DNA from 4 places in the Streptomyces sp. NPDC059398 genome. Region 1 is predicted to be linked to each of the others. Evidence: riboswitches for the same ligand, from Rfam matches in the RefSeq annotation. Region 1 holds a riboswitch; each other region holds the start of a gene.
What was found. A riboswitch is a leader RNA that binds a small molecule or an ion and turns the genes downstream of it on or off. The one in region 1 is predicted to bind cobalamin.

Region 1 (3,201 bases):
GGGCCGCCAGCAGGAAACGCCGCAGCACATAGGCGCGCACGTCAGCCGATGCGGACCCGGTCGAACCGGGCCCAGTCGTGCGAGTTGGGCGGCGCGGCGCGCAGACCGCGGACCGATGGGCCGATCGCGTCGTTGGCGTCGGAGAACGCCCACACCAGCAGTCCGGACTCGTCCCGGGCGAGCTTCTGTGCCCGGGCGAGGAGCGCCAGCCGCTCCTTCTCGTCCCGGGTGGTGCGGGCCCGCTCCAGGAGCGTGTCGAACTTCTTCGACGCGTACTGCGTCTGGTTGCGGGCCGCTCCCCCGCGGACCCGCTGCTGGAGGAAGTCGGAGAGGGGCAGGGTGGAGGTGGTGTTGAAGGCGGCCACCCCCTGTGTCCTGATTTCACTGAAGTACGTACTGGACGCACGGGTGTTGGCGGTCAGACGGAGCCCGACCTCACGCAGCTGCCGCCCCATCAGGTCCGCGGCCGCCTCCCAGGTGGCATCGACGGAGCTGGTCTCCACGGTGATGTGCAGCCCCTCCGCTCCGGCCTCCTTCACCAGCTTCCGTGCCTGGCCGACATCGCGTACCCGGGGCGCGATGCCGTTCGGATAGCCGCGCAGACCCATGCCGAACAGGTCGTTCCCCGGCTCCCCGTGTCCGGCCAGCGCGACCCGGACCAGCGCCTCCCGGTCGATCCCCAGCTGCACGGCGCGCACCAGCCGCGGATCGTCGAACGGCTTGCGGCCGGTGCGCAGCAACAACTGCTGGGCGGTGGCCCGCTCGGCGGTCAGCAGCCGCGTCGAGCCCTCCTTCTTCAGCCGGTCCACGGAGGCACCGGCCAGGTCGGCGGCGTAGTGGACCTGCCCGGACAGCAGCGCGTTGAGCCGCGCAGACTCCTCGTTCGCGGGGACGATCTCCAGCTCCGCGATGTGCGGGGCGCCGTCCCAGTGGCCGTCCCAGCCGCGGTAGCGGGCGGTGCCGCCGGGCGTGAACGACACATAGGTGAAGGGGCCGGAGCCGATGGGCTTGCGGAATTCCTTCGTCCCGTCGGGGATGATCTCCGTGCCGGGGCCCGCGAAGACGGTGGGGAACTCGAAGTTGGGCGCCTTCAGTACGAAGACGACGGACCGTTCGCCGTCGGCCCGGGTGGCGCCGGAGTCGATGGCCGACAGCAGGACCTGCGAGGGGGAGCCGGTGGCGGGGTCGGCGGCGCGGCGGTAGCTGTAGAGGACGTCCTTGGCGGTGACCGGCTTGCCGTCGTGGAACTGCGCCTTGCGCAGCCGTATGCGCCACCGGGTGCCGGACGCGTCGCTCTCCCAGGACTCCGCGAGCCGCTTGCGGACGGACATGTCGTCGGCGTAGGTCCCGAGCGTGTCGTACAGGGCCTTGGCGCGGGCCTGGTCGACGAAGTTCGGGGCGACATGGGGGTCGAGGGTCTCCTGTGAGCCGCCGGCCGTGAACGCGGCGCGGAACCGGTCACCGCCTCCCCCGTCCTTCCTGTCCCCGCCGCACCCGGCGAGCAGGCCGGTCGCGGCCAGTGCCAGGGCGCCTCCGGCGGCCAGCGCTCCCCGTCTGCCGAGCACCGGCCGGTGCCGGTCCGGGGCCTCCGTCCGGGCATGCGTCGTCACAGCCGATCCTCTCCGGGGTGTCCTCGCCCCTGCTCGCGGACCGGCGACAGGTCAGTCTCCTGGCTCCCGGATCGTCGCTCACCTCCGCCTTCCCGCCCGCGTCAGCGGACAGTGACATGCAGGAGGACCGCTTCCCGGTCACAGTGGCGGGACCGCGCCGGACTCGCACCGGCTTCCTGATCCCCGTCGCCTCGTGCACTCATTGTGACGTACGGGGCAGAGGTGGCCGGAACCCGGTTCCCGTTCCGTGGTCCGGAGGTCTCGGCTGTCCGGAGGTCTCGGCTGTCCGGCGGCCCAGGGCCGATGGAACCGGATCGGCCGGGGTCACTAGGCTGCGGCCCATGACATCCCCCCTGACCGGCGGTCCGAGAGCCGAGCCCGTGATCCTCGACGCCGAGGAGCTGGCTGCCGATCCGGAGTTGGCGGCCGGGCTCGCCGAGTCCGCTCACCGGATGCTGGCCGACCTGGTCGGAGCGGGCGCAGCGCTGGGCTGGGTCGAACCGCCCGCGCCGGACGAAGTGGCCGGACTTCTCCGCCGTGTCGTCCGCGCGGCGCGGGCGGGAGACGCCGGCCTGCGCGCCGCCTACCTGGACCGCCGCATGGTGGGGCTCGGGTACTGGCTGCGGTACGCCCGGCCGACCCACCGGCCGCACGCCGATGTGGAGAAGATCGCGGTGGCCGCCGAGGCCCAGGGGCATGGTGTCGGCCGGGCGCTGACCGCCGGCCTGATCACCGATGCGCGGAAGGCGGGTATCGAGGTGCTCACGCTGGACGCCCGTGGCGACAACACCAGGGCTCTGGAGCTCTACCGGTCGCTCGGCTTCACTCCGTACGGGCGCCTCCCCGGCTTCGTCGCCGTCGGCGAGGACCGCTACGACACGGTTCTCTGCATGCTGGACCTGCGCCGCCGGGACTGACCGCCCCCACCCGCCATCGTGCCGTTTGATCCGTCAACTGCACTGCTTGGCACGGCAGTTGGTCCGTACACCGCACCGGCCGGAGCCCATGGGCGGCTCCGGCCGGTGGGGCCTCACGGCCGGTCGGCCGTGCCGCCGTCGGCGGGCGCCGCCGTACTCTGCCGGCCGCCGGGGCGCGTCGCCGTCCGCGTGTCGTCCAGGCTGTCCCGGGCGGCCTGCGCGACCGCTTCGGGGGTGATCCCGAACTCGGAGTAGAGGCGCTGGTAGTCCGCCGACGCGCCGTAGTGCTCAAGGCTGACGATCCGCCCGGCGTCGCCGACGACCTCGCGCCAGCCCTGGCCGACGGCGGCCTCGACGCTCACCCGGGCGCGTACCGCAGGCGGGAGCACCTCGTCCTGGTAGGCGGCCGGCTGGAGGGCGAACCATTCGCGGCACGGCATGGACACCACCCGGACCGTCAGATCACCGGCCAGCAGCAGAGCACAGGCGTCCAGTGCGATCTGCACCTCCGAGCCGGTCGCGACGATGATCACGTCGGGCTCGGAGCCCCGGCCGCGCTCGGTGAGCACGTACCCGCCCTTGGCGGCCGCCGCGGCGGGGGTGTGGCCGGAGCCCGGACCACGGTCGAGTACGGGGAGGTTCTGCCTGGTGAGGACCAGTCCCGTCGGCCGGTC
Region 2 (3,201 bases), on a different contig from region 1:
ATCGTGCTGGTGGCCGTGGCCGTGTGGAAGTTCAGCAACAGCAAGGACGCAGTGCGGCGGCTCTTCGACGAGAACCTGGACGTGCTGCGCCCGGTGTTCCGTCACTTCCACTACGACCTGGACCACTCGCCGGTGGTCGGCACCATCCAGAAGACCTTCGGTTACAAGCACTCCACACTGGTGCTGGTCGCCGCGCTGCTGGTCGTCTACGCGCTGATCGAGATCGTCGAGGGCGTCGGACTGTGGCGCGCCAAGCGCTGGGCCGAGTATCTGACGGTCGTCGCCACGGCGGTGTTCCTGCCGCTGGAGGTCTACGAGCTCACCGAGAAGGTCAGCTGGCTGAAGATCGCCACCCTGACGGTCAACATCCTGGCGGTGCTCTACATCCTGCTCGGCAAGCGCCTGTTCGGCCTGCGGGGCGGGCACACGGCCTTCGAAGCGGAGCGCCAGAGCGCCTCACTGCTGGAAGTCGAGACGACCGCGGGGGCGGCGCACGTCAACGGCTGAGGCCCGTCACCGCTGCGGCACCGGCCGGCCCCACCCCCAGCCACCCGTCACCCGTCACCCGTCACCCGTCACCCGTCACCCGCTGAGCGGCACCTGATTCCACACGGCGAGGGCGGGTCGGCCGTGTTCGGTGCCGATCCGGCTCACGGACGCGGTGTCCAGCCGGAACAGCGCCCCGGCCGACGCGGGCAGTCCGAGCCGGCGCGCGGTCAGCACCCGCAGGAAGTGGGCGTGCCCGACGAGGACGACGTCTCCGCCCTCGCCGTCCAGATCGGCGTCGCGCAGCGCCACGTCGACCCGCCGCAGGACGCGGTCGGCGCGCTCGCCAACCTGCTGCGGGGACTCGCCGGGGTGCTCGGGCGGGCCCTCGGCCACCCCGTCGGTCCACAGGTCCCAGTCGGGCCGGTCCTGGTGGATCTCCGCGCTGGTGATGCCCTCGTACGCCCCGTAGTCCCACTCGTGCAGGTCGGCGTCGGCGCGTGCGGGTTCGAGGCCCGCCAGCTCGGCCGTCCGCCTGGCCCTGGTCAGCGTGCTGGTGAGGGTCAGTGCGATGCGCCGCTGGGCCAGCAGCGGTGCGACCTTGCGGGCCTGCTCCTCGCCGGCCGCCGTCAGCGGCAGATCCGTCCAGCTGGTGTGTTTCCCGGTGCGGCTCCAGCTGGTCTCACCGTGCCGTACGAGAATCAGCTCTCCCATGACCGCCCTGCCTTTTCGCGTCTGTCACCGGGCCGCCGATGTGCTGTCGGAGCCACCCGTGACGTCTGTGTTGATGTTGTACAAGGGCTTCAGCCTGTCACGACCAGCGAAGATTCCCGCAGAGGCGGCTCACGGGGTGTGATTCCGGGCGCACTGCCACGCCCTCTCCAGCGGAGCGCACCCGCCGCCGGGGCGCACCCCTGGTCACGGCTCCGGCGACCGTCCGGTGCGCGGGTTCCACCGTCCGGCCCTGCCGCCCAGCCCGGTCGGCGTCAGCGGCGCGACGTCCAGCCGCCGGAACGCCTCGTCCGGCGGCCCCGCGTCGTCGATACGGACCTCGCACAGAGCCGGACCCCGCTCCGCGAGGTGAGACCGACATCATCCGTACTGCATCATCCGTACTGCATCACCCGTACCGTCATCGCCCTCACCGTCCCGCCGTCCACCCGTCCACCCGTCCGGCCGGGCAAGCAGAACACGTGCGTCCGGGGTACCGGGCGCGGGGTGTGACGGGCCGTTCTGCCGGACCGGCACCGTAGCGAAGCCGGTCGGGCAGACGGTACGGTCCACGTGAACATGACGAAGGCGTAATGGAAGTCCGGTGAGAATCCGGCACGGTCGCGCCACTGTGAACCCGTCCTACGGGAAGTCAGACCCAGCACCTTCGTCTCAGGCACCACGACCGGGACGCGTGTTCCCCAGGAGGTTCTGCCATGGCAAACTCCCTTGCCCCCACTCCGAGCGCCCCCGCCACTCCGGCGATCGCTCCGCTCTCGGCCAAGGCCATCGCCCCCTGGGCGGTCTTCTTCGGGATCCTCATGCTCGTCCTGCTGTACTTCGTCGGCGCCGAGCAGGGCGCCACCTCGGTCGTCTCGGGGACCGACGTGCACGAGTGGGTCCACGACGGACGTCATCTCCTCGGCTTCCCCTGCCACTGACCTACTGACGTCCAACTGACCTACTGACGTCCAGGGGACCTCTCTCATGAACTCCATATCGATACGCGTCCTGCTCGTCCGCGGCATGCTGGCCGGCCTCGCCGCCGGTGTACTGGCCCTGGTGGTCGCCTATCTGCTCGGTGAGCCGCGGGTCGACTCGGCCATCGCCTTCGAGGACGCGCACAGCCATGAGCACGAGATGGAGGTGGTCAGCCGCTCCCTCCAGTCGACGGCGGGACTCGCCACCGGTGTGCTCGTCTTCGGCGTCGCGGTCGGCGGTATCGCCGCTCTCGCGTTCTGCTTCGCACTCGGCCGTACCGGCGGCTTCGGCCCGCGGGCGACAGCCATGCTGGTCTCGGCCGGCGCCCTGATCACCGTGTACGTCGTGCCGTTCCTCAAGTACCCGGCCAACCCGCCGTCCGTCGGCGACCCCGGCACCATCGGCAAACGCACCGCCCTGTACTTCCTGATGATGGTCCTCAGCGTGCTGCTCTCGGTGGCCGCCGTGCTCCTCGGCAAACGGCTCGCGCCACGGCTGGGCAACTGGAACGCGACCGTAGCGGCCGGGGCCGCCTTCCTCGTACTGGTCGGACTCGCCTATGCGCTCCTGCCCGCCGTCAACGAGGTGCCCAAGGACTTCCCGGCCACCCTGCTCTGGCAGTTCCGGCTCTCGGCGCTCGCCATCCAGCTCACGCTGTGGACCGCGTTCGGCCTGCTCTTCGGCCACCTCGCCGAGCGTCATCTCCTCCCACGGACGGCTGCGTCACACCACACGGACGGCACCGTGGCGCCAACGGCCGCCCCCACCAACTGAGCTCTCCCACAAGGGGCTTCACGGCTACTCACGGATCCCGTCCGGACCTTTGTCCGGGCGGGATCCCGGCTGTGCGAACACCAGGTTCTGGCTTGGCCAAGCCCTTGCCGCTCATTGGCCACCTGTTCATCGTCCGACTCCTCCCCTCTTCACCGGGCTCCCGAGAGAGTTCCGGAGGGGCCTCAGAACGGGCCCGTCCGAGCGTGAGAAGGGGATGTTCATGGCCGAGTTGACGCGACGCAGACTCCT
Region 3 (3,201 bases), on a different contig from region 1:
GCCGGACTCATCCAGACCGTGCGCGGCGCGGGGTACCGTCTGGTCGCCGAATGAGGCGCCTGCTCGGTTCCGTACGGGCCAGGGCGGCGCTGGGCGCGACGGCCGTCGTCGCTGTCGCGCTGGTCGCCGCGGGGCTCTCGCTCCTGAGCGTCCTGCGGTCCAACCTCACGGGCCAGACCGATCTGCGCGCCGAGGTCGTCGCCCAGAACATCGCATCGCAGGTCGCGCTCGACGTCCCGTACCGCAAACTCCATCTGCCCGACTCCGACGAGAACCCGGTGCAGGTGGTCACCGAGCACGGCGGACTGCGCGCCGCCAGTGACGATCTGGACGCCGTGACGGGGACGGCGACCACCGCGGTGCATCCGGCGCCGGCCGAGTCGAAGCACGACGACGACCATGGCGACGACAAGAGCCACGGCAAGAGCGACGACAAGAGCGACGACAAGAGCGACGACGACGATGACGACCACGGCAGCGGCGACGATCCGCCGCGCGGTGAGGTCTCGCACGACGACCCCCACTTCAGCTCCGGCACCGCGACCGTGGACGGTGACACCGCCGACTACCGGTTCGCCGCGGTCGAGGTGACCAACGGCAGCGACGACACCCTGATCGTCTACGCGGGCGCCCCGCTCACCACCGAGCAGAGCGCCGTCAGCACGCTCCGCGGCGCGATGCTCATCGGGCTGCCCGCCCTCCTGCTGGTCGTCGCGGGCGTCACCTGGCTGGTGACCCGGCGCGCCCTGCGCCCCGTCGAGGGGATCCGGCGGGAGATGGCGGCGATCACCGCGTCCGAGGACCTCGGCCGGCGGGTCCCGGAGCCCGGCTCGCACGACGAGGTGGCCCGGCTGGCCCGTACGACCAATGAGACGCTCACCGCCCTGGAGCGCTCCGTCGACCGGCAGCGGCGGTTCGTCGCGGACGCCTCCCACGAACTGCGCAGCCCCATCGCGAGTCTGCGCACCCAGCTGGAGGTCGGCGCCGCGCACCCGGAGCTGCTCGACGTCGAGGGCGCGGTCATGGACACTGTACGGCTCCAGCAACTGGCCGCCGATCTGCTGCTGCTCGCCCGCCTGGACGCGGGGGAGCGGCCCGGTGCGGCGCGGATCGACCTGGGGGAGCTGGTGCGCGAGGAGGTCTCGCGGCGGCACGGGGGCCGGGTGCCGGTGACGGTCGACGCCGCGAACGGGCTCGAAGTGGAGGGATCCCGCGGGCAGTTGGCGCGGGTGATCGGCAACCTCCTGGACAACGCCCAGCGGCACGCGCGCTCGGGCGTCGAGGTCTGCGTACGGGAGCGGAACGGCCGGCTCGTCGCGGAGGTCGCGGACGACGGCCCCGGGGTGCCGCCCGCGGAGCGTGAACGGATCTTCGAGCGGTTCGTACGGCTCGACGACGCCCGGACCCGTGACGACGGGGGCGCCGGTCTCGGCCTGGCCATCGCCCGCGATGTCGCGCACCGGCACGGCGGGACGCTCACCGTCGGCGACGGCGCCGCCTTCGCCCTGGACCTGCCCGCCCCGCGGACCGGGGACGCCCCGCGGACCCAGGACACCCCGCCCGCCCAGGACGCTCCGCGGGCCCGGGCAGCCAAGGGGAGCGGCCCTGGCGGCGTCTGACACACTGAGCGCGAACCCAGGCGGTGCGGTGAAGGAAACCGGTGCGATTCCGGTACGGTCCCGCCACTGTGACCGGGCCTCGCGGCCCGGAAGCCAGACACTTCCCGCGCCGCCTTCTCCGTACGACCTGGGGACGAGGACATCCCCCGGAGAGGCCCGGCCATGCCCCGTAACCCCCGGACGTCGCGCGCCGCACTGGCGCTCATACCCCTGATCCTGCTGCCGCTCGCCGGCTGCGGGGCGGGCTCCACGCAGGACACGGGCGCGGACAGGGGCGCGAAAGCTCCCGCCGGATTCCCGTACACGGTCGACAACTGCGGGACCAGGACGACCTTCGACGCGCCCCCGAAGCGGGCCGTCACGATGAACCAGCACGCGACGGAACTCATGCTGGCCCTCGGACTCCGGGACCGGATCGCGGGCACCGCCTACCTCGACGACAAGGTCCTTCCCCGGTACCGCGCCGACTACGCGAAGACCAAGGTCATCGCCAAGGAGTACCCGTCCCGGGAGACCCTCCTCGGCGCCAACCCGGACTTCGTCTACGGCGGTTACGCCAGCGCCTTCGACAAGGCCCAGGGCCGTGACCGGGCCGGGCTCCAGAAGTCGGGCATCAACACCCGGCTCAATATCGAGAACTGCACCGGCGGCCCGGTCGGCCTCGGTCAGCTCAGCACCGAGATCACCCAGGTCGCGCGGACCTTCGGCGTTCCCGGCCGCGGCCGGAAGCTGATCGCGGAGCAGAAGGAGAAGATCGCGGCCGTCGAGGCGAAGCTCAAGGGGGCGGACCGGCCCTCGGTCTTCGTGTACGACTCGGGGGACAGCTCGGCGTTCACGGCGGGCGGCAGCGGTATCGGCAACGAGATCGTGTCACTGGCGGGCGGCACCAACGTCTTCGCCGATCTGGGGAAGAGCTTCGGTGATGTCTCCTGGGAGCAGGTCATCAAGCGCAGGCCCCAGGTCGTCGTGGTCTACGACTACGGCGGGACCAGCGTCGCGGCGAAGAAGAAGCGGCTGCTCGGCGATCCCGCCCTCAAGGACGTCCCCGCCATCAGGAACAGGCGTTTCGCGGTGCTGCCGCTGTCGTCGGCCGTCCTCGGCGTACGCGTCGCTGACGCCGTCGGGGACCTGGCCGCGCAGCTGCACCCCGACGCCGGATGAGGGCCGGGACCAAGGCCCGGCCGCATCCTCCGGCCTCGGGTGTGCTGCGTTCGATGCCCGTCGTGACCGGTGTGCTCACCGTGGTGCTGCTCGCGACGGCGGTGGCGGGACTGGCGCTCGGCCCGGTGCGCATCCCGCCGGGCGAGGTGCTCCGGGTGGTGCTGGGCGGCGAGCGGAGCGGCGCGTATCCGACGATCGTGTGGGACGTGCGGCTGCCCCGGGTGGTGCTCGGGGCCGTCGTCGGGGCGGGGCTCGCGCTGTCCGGGGCGGTCCTCCAGGCGCTGGTGCGCAACGCGCTGGCCGATCCCTTTCTGCTGGGCGCCTCCTCGGGGGCGTCGGCCGGGGCGGTGCTCGTCATCGTCTTCGGCCTCGGCACGGGGGCCGCGGCGACCGTGGCGCTGCCGGCCGCCGCGTTCATCGG
Region 4 (3,201 bases), on a different contig from region 1:
CAAGTTCACTATCGACCCCAAGCGTTGAGCAACAGAGGAGAGATCCGTTGTCGTCACCGGACGAGTGGATGAGCCCTGCGAACGACCGGGCGCCGATCGACCTGCGTACGGACAGGGCCCATCCCGCCCGTATCTACGATGTGTTCCTGGGCGGCAAGACGAACTATCCCGCCGACCGTGCCATGGCCGCCACGGTGGCCGAGAAGATGCCGTCGGTGCAGCTGGCCGCCCGGATCAACCGGGAGTTCGTACTGCGTGCTGTGCGGTATCTGGCGGGCGAGGCGGGCATCCGGCAGTTCCTGGACATCGGCACGGGCATACCGACGTCGCCCAATCTGCACGAGGTCGCGCAGGAGACGGCGCCGGAATCGCGCGTCGTGTACGCGGACAACGATCCGATCGTCCTCGCCCACTCCCGGGCCCTGCACGTCAGCAGCCCGGCCGGGCGCACCGCGTACATCCCGGCGGACTTCACCGATCCGGACAGCATTCTCGGGTCCGCGGAACTGCGCGACACCCTCGACCTCGGGCAGCCGGTGGCCCTGACGATGGGGCTGCTGCTGCACTGGATCGACCCGAAGGACCAGCCGCACGCCGTCGTCCGGCGCCTGATGGACGCGCTGCCCGCCGGCAGCTGTCTGGTGATATCGGTGTTCGCCCGGGAGCTCGCGGGTGGCTCCGCCACGCTGCAGGACGATTTCGCGGCCGAGGGCACGGCGCTGCGGCCGCTCACCCGGGACGAGACACTGCGCTTTTTCGACGGCACGGAGCTGATCGAGCCCGGTCTGGTCGCGCCCCATCTGTGGCGGCCCGCGACCGTCGTACCCGAGATCGGACACCCGGAGGCCGGACCCGATGCCGCCTCGGCCCCGATCTGGGCGGGACTCGGGGTGAAGAGGTAGCCGCCGGACGGGAGCGGCGGGGCGCGGGGGGGGGGGGCGGGGGCCCCCGCGGGGCCCCACACACCCCCCCCCCGGTGGGGCGGAGCCCCCCCCCCCGGGGGCACCCCCCCGCGCGGGGGGGGGCGCGGGGCGGCCGACCCGCGCGCCCGGTGTCCCACATCACCGTCCGCGATGTGGGCAGATGCCCCCGCGCCGGGGAGTCTCCGCCTAGGCTGGCTGGTGCAACTGGTTCGCCCCGTCCGCCAGGCGGGATGCGTCGTAAGAGGGAACCCGGTGGAAATCCGGGACTGCCCCGCAGCGGTGAGTGGGAACGACCGCCGTCATACGCACTGGGCCCGGCCGGGTCTGGGAAGCGACGGCCAGTAGGTGGACGCCCCTTGGAGGGTGACCGTGCCCGCGAGTCCGAAGACCTGCCCGTTGCCCGTGCGCGACCGTTCGCGTACGGACATCCCGGTGACCTCGTGGGCGGGTCGGCGCGCATACCGGCGGGACAGCCGTGCCTCATGGCACGTGCGAGGCCCTACGGTCCGTCATCCCTTCGCGCTCCCGTCCCGTCTCCGGGATCTCAAGGAGTCATCTCGCGAAGGAGATTTCCGTGACAGCGAAGCCCGAAGCCGCGGCAGCACGGGCCACCGTGTACGGCTACCCCCGCCAGGGCCCGAACCGGGAACTGAAGAAGGCCGTCGAGGGTTACTGGAAGGGCCGCGTCGACGCCGACGGCCTCCGGGAGACCGCCGCAGATCTGCGCCGGTCGAACTGGCAGCGCCTGGCGGAGTCCGGCATCCATGAGGTGCCCACCGGTGACTTCTCGTACTACGACCACGTACTGGACACCAGCGTCATGGTCGGCGCGATCCCCGAGCGGCACCGCAAGGCCGTCGAGGCCGACGCACTCGACGGCTACTTCGCGATGGCACGCGGCACTCAGGAGGTCGCGCCCCTGGAGATGACCAAGTGGTTCGACACCAACTACCACTATCTGGTGCCCGAACTGGGCCCGGACACGGTGTTCACCGCCGACTCCACCCAGCAGACCGGGGAGTTCCGGGAGGCGACCGCCGGCGGGCTCACCGCCCGCCCCGTCCTCGTCGGCCCGGTCACCTATCTGCTGCTGGCCAAGCCCGCCCCGGGCGTCGCGGCGGACTTCGAACCGCTGACGCTGCTCGACCGGCTGCTGCCCGTCTACGCCGAGGTGCTGGCCGATCTGCGGGCGGCGGGCGCGGAGTGGGTCCAGCTGGACGAGCCGGCCCTCGTCCAGGACCGCACCCCCGCCGAACTGAACGCCACCGCACGCGCCTACCGGATGCTCGGTTCGCTCGGCGACCGCCCGAAGCTGCTGGTCGCCTCCTACTTCGACCGGCTCGGTGACGCGCTGCCCGTCCTGGCGAAGGCTCCGGTGGAGGGCCTGGCGCTCGATTTCACCGGCACCGCCGCGGCCAATGTGGACGCGCTGGCCGCCGTCGGCGGGCTGCCCGGCAAGCGCCTGGTCGCCGGTGTGGTCGACGGGCGCAACGTCTGGGTCAACGACCTGGAGAAGTCACTGGCCACCCTTGGCACCCTGCTCGGCCTGGCGGACCGGGTCGACGTCGCCGCCTCCTGCTCGCTCCTGCATGTGCCGCTCGACGCGACCGCCGAACGGGACATCGACCCGCAGATCCTGCGCTGGCTCGCCTTCGCCCGGCAGAAGACCACGGAGATCGCGACCCTCGCCAGGGGACTTGCCGGGGGTACCGGCGCCATCGCGGCCGAACTGGCCGCCAACCGGGCCGATCTGGCCTCCCGGGCGGGGTCGGCGATCACCCGTGACCCCGCCGTACGGGCCAGGGCCGCCGCGGTCACGGACGCGGATACGCACCGCTCCCAGCCGTACACCGAGCGGGCCGCCGCCCAGCGCGCCCGCCTCGGGCTGCCGCTCCTGCCGACCACCACGATCGGCTCGTTCCCGCAGACCACCGGATTGCGGGCGGCCCGCGCCGACCTGCGGGCCCGGCGCATCGGCACCGCGGGGTACGAGGAGCGCGTCAGGGACGAGATCCAGCAGGTGATCGCCTTCCAGGAGACGGCGGGGCTGGATGTCCTGGTGCACGGCGAGCCCGAGCGCAACGACATGGTGCAGTACTTCGCCGAGCAGCTCACCGGCTATCTCGCCACCCAGCAGGGGTGGGTGCAGTCCTACGGGACCCGCTATGTCCGCCCGCCGATCCTGGCCGGCGACATCTCACGTCCGGAGCCGATGACGGTGCGCTGGACGACGTACGCCCAGTCCCTGACCGGCCGCCCGGTCAAGGGCATGCTCACC

Region 2: it holds a riboswitch for cobalamin, as region 1 does, so the genes downstream of both, ACFXBC_RS05695 (CbtB-domain containing protein) here and ACFXBC_RS04420 (ABC transporter substrate-binding protein) in region 1, are expected to answer to the same signal.
Region 3: it holds a riboswitch for cobalamin, as region 1 does, so the genes downstream of both, ACFXBC_RS00550 (ABC transporter substrate-binding protein) here and ACFXBC_RS04420 (ABC transporter substrate-binding protein) in region 1, are expected to answer to the same signal.
Region 4: it holds a riboswitch for cobalamin, as region 1 does, so the genes downstream of both, metE (5-methyltetrahydropteroyltriglutamate--homocysteine S-methyltransferase) here and ACFXBC_RS04420 (ABC transporter substrate-binding protein) in region 1, are expected to answer to the same signal.

Annotation. Positions count from the first base shown of each region.
Region 1 is NZ_JBHYWP010000006.1:112,981-116,181, forward strand. It holds gene ACFXBC_RS04415 (ABC transporter permease) at 1-40, opposite strand, end outside; gene ACFXBC_RS04420 (ABC transporter substrate-binding protein) at 42-1,610, opposite strand; cobalamin riboswitch at 1,663-1,791, opposite strand; gene ACFXBC_RS04425 (GNAT family N-acetyltransferase) at 1,952-2,527, shown strand; gene tkt (transketolase) at 2,641-3,201, opposite strand, start outside.
Region 2 is NZ_JBHYWP010000009.1:73,260-76,460, reverse strand. It holds gene ACFXBC_RS05705 (DUF2127 domain-containing protein) at 1-507, shown strand, start outside; gene ACFXBC_RS05700 (histidine phosphatase family protein) at 583-1,200, opposite strand; adenosylcobalamin (AdoCbl) riboswitch at 1,779-1,869, shown strand; gene ACFXBC_RS05695 (CbtB-domain containing protein) at 1,914-2,138, shown strand; gene ACFXBC_RS05690 (CbtA family protein) at 2,185-2,952, shown strand; gene ACFXBC_RS05685 (alkaline phosphatase family protein) at 3,173-3,201, shown strand, end outside.
Region 3 is NZ_JBHYWP010000001.1:120,608-123,808, forward strand. It holds gene ACFXBC_RS00540 (response regulator transcription factor) at 1-54, shown strand, start outside; gene ACFXBC_RS00545 (sensor histidine kinase) at 51-1,619, shown strand; cobalamin riboswitch at 1,614-1,743, shown strand; gene ACFXBC_RS00550 (ABC transporter substrate-binding protein) at 1,782-2,780, shown strand; gene ACFXBC_RS00555 (FecCD family ABC transporter permease) at 2,834-3,201, shown strand, end outside.
Region 4 is NZ_JBHYWP010000052.1:36,662-39,862, reverse strand. It holds gene ACFXBC_RS19655 (SAM-dependent methyltransferase) at 69-902, shown strand; cobalamin riboswitch at 1,112-1,335, shown strand; gene metE (5-methyltetrahydropteroyltriglutamate--homocysteine S-methyltransferase) at 1,498-3,201, shown strand, end outside.